DNA from 2 places in the Rossellomorea sp. ABR4_012 genome. Region 1 is predicted to be linked to the other one. Evidence: a T-box and tRNA genes for the amino acid it is inferred to sense, from the RefSeq annotation. Region 1 holds a T-box; the other holds one or more tRNA genes.

Region 1 (3,260 bases):
AAGGTAGTACCAGCAGCTTCCTGCCCATTGCGGCATTGTATTTGTTTCGCGGCGGCCTTTCTTGCCTGTTTCAGGGTCTTCTACATTTACCCATTCGCTGATGTTGGCAAGTGGTGATTCGCCTGTACCTGATGGCTTGATTTCAGTTGTTTTAGGAAGGACAAGCGGAAGTTCGCTTTCAGGAACACCCGTTGTTGTGCCATCTTCCCAATGAATCACTGGAATGGGCTCGCCCCAGTAGCGCTGACGGCTGAACAGCCAGTCTCGCAGGCGGTATGTGACCTTCTTCGTACCGATTTCTTTTTCTTCAAGCCAAGCAATCGCTTTGATGATCGCTTCTTCTTTACCAAGACCATTAAGGAAATCAGAATTAACATGCTCTCCGTCACCAGTATATGCTTCTTTTTCAACGTCTCCGCCGGCAACCACTTCAATGATCGGCAGATCGAATTGTTTAGCAAATTCATAGTCTCTTTCATCATGGGCAGGGACGGCCATAATCGCTCCTGAGCCGTAGCTCACAAGAACGTAATCTGCAATCCAGATCGGCATTTTGCTTCCGTTTGCAGGGTTGATTGCATACGCCCCAGTGAAGACACCTGTTTTTTCTTTTGCAAGATCGGTACGTTCAAGGTCGCTCTTGGTCTTCACCTTATCAAGGTACGCTTCCACTTTCTCTTTTTGATCAGGTGTGGTGATTTGTTCAACCAGATCATGTTCAGGTGCAAGCACGGCATAGGTTGCACCGAAGATCGTATCAGGGCGAGTAGTGAAAACATCGAATGATGCATCATGTCCGTCAATGTTGAACACGACTTCAGCCCCTTCAGATCGGCCGATCCAGTTGCGCTGCATATCCTTGATGCTTTCCGGCCAATCGACATCTTCAAGGTCTTCAAGAAGGCGATCCGCATACGCCGTGATCTTCAGCATCCACTGTTTCATCGGGCGGCGTTCGACCGGGTGGCCCCCTCGCTCACTCTTCCCATCGATTACTTCTTCATTGGCAAGAACCGTTCCAAGTGCCGGGCACCAGTTCACCGCTACCTCATCCACATACGCCAATCCTTTTTCATAAAGCTTCAGGAAAATCCACTGCGTCCATTTGTAGTAGCCAGGGTCTGTCGTATTTACTTCGCGGTCCCAGTCATAAGAGAAACCAAGCGCTTTGATCTGGCGGCGGAAGTTATTGATGTTCTGCTCAGTGAATTCAGCAGGATCGTTCCCTGTATCAAGCGCATATTGCTCTGCAGGAAGACCAAACGCATCCCAACCCATTGGGTGAAGGACATTATACCCTTGCATGCGCTTCATTCTGGATAGGATATCCGTCGCTGTGTATCCTTCCGGGTGACCTACGTGAAGGCCGGCGCCAGATGGATACGGAAACATATCCAGCGCGTAGAAGTTCTTTTTCGACTCGTCTTCAGTCGTTTTAAACGTTTTGTTCTCTTCCCAATACTTTTGCCATTTCGTCTCAACACTCTTATGATTAAAACTCATATTGAGATCCTCCTTTAACATGATGGTAGAAAAGGTCTTGATGCAACCTGTAGTCTGTATCCAGCCGCTTTTCTTTTTAAAAATAAAAAAACTCTCATCCCAAATAAATATTTGGGACGAGAGTTGTATTTACATTCTCCCGCGGTACCACCCACATTAGTGTACGCGCACTCAGCTTCATTCATCCTTAACGCGGAAAACGGCAAGTCTTACTGATTGTTCACACTTGCAACTCAGCAGGCGAGTTCATGATGTTCCCGGTTGACTTCCACCACCCGTCAACTCTCTAAGACAGGAAACATTCACTACTACTCCTGATCAACGTCTGAAATATAAGAATCATTATATGTATTCACTATTTTAGGAGAAAATATTCAGGAGCGCAAGCCCAATGTTGAGGAATCTGGTAAATTTGTGACCGATTTTGATTTTGCAGGGGAATGTGTTGATAAATATTGAAAGACCAAAAAAAGAAACGACCCATCCCTGAGTCGTTTCTTTATGAATCATTGAACCGTATATCCCCCGTCCAGTACCACTGCCTGGCCTGTCACGCCTTTTGCTGCATCACTGCACAAGAACATTGTATAGTCTGCTATCTCTTTTACTTCCAATAGCCTTCTTTGCGGTACCAGCGGGTAGATGACTTCCTCCAGCACTTTTTCCAATGGGACGTTTCGCGTCTTAGCGAGATCGCCAAGCTGATTCTGCACTAAAGGAGTATCGACATACCCCGGGCACACAGCATTTACAGTGACACCATGTGCTGCTGCTTCAAGTGCTGCGACCTTCGTCAAGCCGATGACTCCATGTTTCGCAGAATTATAGGCGGCCTTGCCGGCAAATCCCACTAGTCCATTGATGGATGCCATATTGATGATTCTGCCGTAGCCCTGCTCTTTCATGATGGGCAAAGCATGTTTTATGGCCACAAATGGAGCCGTCAGCATAACTTTCACCAAAAATTCGAATTTCTCTGTCGGGAAATCTTCAATTGGTGACACATGCTGAAGGCCCGCATTATTAATGAGCACATCAAGTCTGCCATAATGATTCACGGTAGAGGCAATGGCTTCTTTTAAGTCTTCCTCAGAAGTAACATCACAGCGGATGCCAAGAGCTTCATATCCTTCTTTTTTCAGGGAGAGTGCAGCTTCCTGCACTCCATCTTCTTTCAGATCTGTTAGGACCACTTTTGCACCGTTTGCAGCGAATTCCTTGCCGATTTCAAAACCGATCCCTTGTGCTGCACCCGTTACAAAAACGACTTTGTTTTCAACCATGATGATACTCCTTTCTTAGATACCTACTCCCAAGCTGAATAATAAGATGGCGATCGCCAATCCAATCAACGGAACAATGACGGTCAATGCCCCTACTGCACCATAGGCTTCTCCGTGAGTCTCATTACAAATCGATCGAATCGTCGTGACAACATATCCGTTATGCGGAAGGGAATCCAGGGCACCTGAAGAAATCGCCACAGTCCGGTGAAGGGCTTCAGGATTAACACCCATGTCGACATAATGGGGCGCCAGGATAGGAAGGGCAATGGCCTGACCACCGGATGCTGAACCTGTCATACCCGCAATGACACTTACCGCAATAGCTCCGCCGATAAGAGGTGATCCAGGGATATTAGTCATGACATCAACAGCCGTCTCAAATGCAGGGACTGCTTTCGCCACTCCTCCGAATCCAACTACCGCTGCCGTATTCCCGATGGCAATCAGGGCACCGATCGTACCCTCTGAAAC
Region 2 (3,260 bases), 1.1 Mb from region 1:
GGTGAAATTATAGTACCTGTGAAGATGCAGGTTACCCGCGACAGGACGGAAAGACCCCGTGGAGCTTTACTGTAGCCTGATATTGAATTTTGGTACAGCTTGTACAGGATAGGTAGGAGCCTTGGAAGCCGGAGCGCCAGCTTCGGTGGAGGCGTTGGTGGGATACTACCCTGGCTGTATTGAAATTCTAACCCGCGCCCCTTATCGGGGTGGGAGACAGTGTCAGGTGGGCAGTTTGACTGGGGCGGTCGCCTCCTAAAGAGTAACGGAGGCGCCCAAAGGTTCCCTCAGAATGGTTGGAAATCATTCGCAGAGTGTAAAGGCACAAGGGAGCTTGACTGCGAGACCTACAAGTCGAGCAGGGACGAAAGTCGGGCTTAGTGATCCGGTGGTTCCGCATGGAAGGGCCATCGCTCAACGGATAAAAGCTACCCCGGGGATAACAGGCTTATCTCCCCCAAGAGTCCACATCGACGGGGAGGTTTGGCACCTCGATGTCGGCTCATCGCATCCTGGGGCTGTAGTCGGTCCCAAGGGTTGGGCTGTTCGCCCATTAAAGCGGTACGCGAGCTGGGTTCAGAACGTCGTGAGACAGTTCGGTCCCTATCCGTCGTGGGCGCAGGAAATTTGAGAGGAGCTGTCCTTAGTACGAGAGGACCGGGATGGACGCACCGCTGGTGTACCAGTTGTCTTGCCAAAGGCATCGCTGGGTAGCTATGTGCGGAAGGGATAAGTGCTGAAAGCATCTAAGCATGAAGCCCCCCTCGAGATGAGATTTCCCATCACTTTATGTGAGTAAGATCCCTAGAAGATGACTAGGTAGATAGGTCAGAGGTGGAAGCATGGTGACATGTGGAGCTGACTGATACTAATCGATCGAGGACTTAACCACAAAGAGTCATTTTTAAATGAACACATTGGTCGATACTCGACTTTCTTGACATCAATCCTTTATCTAGTTTTGAAGGAACAAACCCTTCAATTGAATATTCGTCTGGTGATTATGGCGAAGAGGTCACACCCGTTCCCATGCCGAACACGGAAGTTAAGCTCTTCAGCGCCGATGGTAGTTGGGGGCTCTCCCCCTGTGAGAGTAGGACGTCGCCAGGCGATTTATAATCCGGAGGATTAGCTCAGCTGGGAGAGCATCTGCCTTACAAGCAGAGGGTCGGCGGTTCGATCCCGTCATCCTCCACCATGATTTTTTACGAAGCATCAGCGGAGTAAAAGAATCTTCCTTGATTTTTGCGCAAGCAAAATATCTTTCCAATGATTTTCTGAAGCTTATTTAAGACAAGCTGACGAAAACATCTTTTTTATGCCGGTGTAGCTCAACTGGTAGAGCAACTGACTTGTAATCAGTAGGTTGGGGGTTCAAGTCCTCTTGCCGGCACCATTTTGGTTTTTCTCATTATAATATAAGCCATTAGCTCAGTTGGTAGAGCACGAAAGAAATAACATCATTGAGTTATCTTCTAGCGTACAGCTCGAGCAGCATCTTGGTTAAGCTTCCTGAGAGCTGGACGTCGTAGATGCACAAAGATAGAAGTGAAATAATAATTTTTAATTAATACTATTACGAGCCATTAGCTCAGTTGGTAGAGCATCTGACTTTTAATCAGAGGGTCGAAGGTTCGAGTCCTTCATGGCTCACCATTGATTTTTGCTCAGGCAAAACATCATATCTTTTATCATGCGGGTGTGGCGGAATTGGCAGACGCACCAGACTTAGGATCTGGCGCCGCGAGGCGTGGGGGTTCAAGTCCCTTCACCCGCACCATATTTGCGGAAGTAGTTCAGTGGTAGAACACCACCTTGCCAAGGTGGGGGTCGCGGGTTCGAATCCCGTCTTCCGCTCCAAAGATTTTTGCCGGGGTGGCGGAACTGGCAGACGCACAGGACTTAAAATCCTGCGGTAGGTGACTACCGTACCGGTTCGATTCCGGTCCTCGGCACCAGAGTTTTTTGCAAAAGCAAAATAACTCTCAATAGCTTGTGCTAGCAAAACATCTTTTCTTAATTTGCGTCAGCAAATAGCCTTAATTAAATAATGCGCCCGTAGCTCAATTGGATAGAGCGTTTGACTACGGATCAAAAGGTTAGGGGTTCGACTCCTCTCGGGCGCGCCATCTATTTCGGGAAGTAGCTCAGCTTGGTAGAGCACTTGGTTTGGGACCAAGGGGTCGCAGGTTCGAATCCTGTCTTCCCGACCACCTTAGATGGGGCCTTAGCTCAGCTGGGAGAGCGCCTGCTTTGCACGCAGGAGGTCAGCGGTTCGATCCCGCTAGGCTCCACCAAGATTTTTTACGCAGCGTAAGCGGAGTAAAAGAATCTACCTTAACTCACTTCGGTGAAAAAAATTAAAAAAGTTGTTGACACTCAACAGTGTCGATGATATACTTGTAAAGTCGCTTCAAACGAAGCACTTAACAAATTGAACCTTGAAAACTGAACAAAACAAGACAATACGTCAACGTTAATTCTAGATTTACCGCAACGATAGAATCGTTGCAAACAAGAGCTATTCAAACTTTTATCGGAGAGTTTGATCCTGGCTCAGGACGAACGCTGGCGGCGTGCCTAATACATGCAAGTCGAGCGGATCAAAGGGAGCTTGCTCCCTGAGATCAGCGGCGGACGGGTGAGTAACACGTGGGTAACCTGCCTGTAAGACTGGGATAACTCCGGGAAACCGGGGCTAATACCGGATAACTCAGTTCCTCGCATGAGGAACTGTTGAAAGGTGGCTTTTAGCTACCACTTACAGATGGACCCGCGGCGCATTAGCTAGTTGGTGAGGTAACGGCTCACCAAGGCGACGATGCGTAGCCGACCTGAGAGGGTGATCGGCCACACTGGGACTGAGACACGGCCCAGACTCCTACGGGAGGCAGCAGTAGGGAATCTTCCGCAATGGACGAAAGTCTGACGGAGCAACGCCGCGTGAGTGAAGAAGGTTTTCGGATCGTAAAACTCTGTTGTTAGGGAAGAACAAGTGCCGTTCGAATAGGGCGGCACCTTGACGGTACCTAACCAGAAAGCCACGGCTAACTACGTGCCAGCAGCCGCGGTAATACGTAGGTGGCAAGCGTTGTCCGGAATTATTGGGCGTAAAGCGCGCGCAGGTGGTTTCTTAAGTCTGATGTGAAAGCCCACGGCTCAACCGTGGAGGGTCATTGGAAACTGGGGAACTTGAGTGCAGAAGAGGAAAGTGGAATTCCAAGTGTAGCGGTGAAATGCGTAGATATTTGGAGGAACAC

What was found. The T-box of region 1 lies ahead of leuS (leucine--tRNA ligase). A T-box ahead of a tRNA ligase gene usually reads a tRNA of that ligase, here a tRNA-Leu.
Region 2: it encodes a tRNA-Leu, which carries the amino acid that the T-box ahead of leuS (leucine--tRNA ligase) is inferred to sense. The anticodon was not compared.

What each region holds. Positions count from the first base shown of each region.
Region 1 covers NZ_JBSWVK010000001.1:1,333,803-1,337,062, reverse strand. The annotation lists gene leuS (leucine--tRNA ligase) at 1-1,503, opposite strand, end outside; T-box leader at 1,613-1,834, opposite strand; gene ACXAFV_RS06545 (3-hydroxybutyrate dehydrogenase) at 2,010-2,786, opposite strand; gene ACXAFV_RS06540 (GntP family permease) at 2,802-3,260, opposite strand, start outside.
Region 2 covers NZ_JBSWVK010000001.1:225,476-228,735, reverse strand. The annotation lists rRNA gene ACXAFV_RS01250 (23S ribosomal RNA) at 1-892, shown strand, start outside; rRNA gene rrf (5S ribosomal RNA) at 994-1,110, shown strand; tRNA gene ACXAFV_RS01240 (tRNA-Val) at 1,123-1,198, shown strand; tRNA gene ACXAFV_RS01235 (tRNA-Thr) at 1,321-1,396, shown strand; tRNA gene ACXAFV_RS01230 (tRNA-Lys) at 1,581-1,656, shown strand; tRNA gene ACXAFV_RS01225 (tRNA-Leu) at 1,696-1,780, shown strand; tRNA gene ACXAFV_RS01220 (tRNA-Gly) at 1,786-1,860, shown strand; tRNA gene ACXAFV_RS01215 (tRNA-Leu) at 1,870-1,958, shown strand; tRNA gene ACXAFV_RS01210 (tRNA-Arg) at 2,053-2,129, shown strand; tRNA gene ACXAFV_RS01205 (tRNA-Pro) at 2,137-2,213, shown strand; tRNA gene ACXAFV_RS01200 (tRNA-Ala) at 2,222-2,297, shown strand; rRNA gene ACXAFV_RS01195 (16S ribosomal RNA) at 2,534-3,260, shown strand, end outside.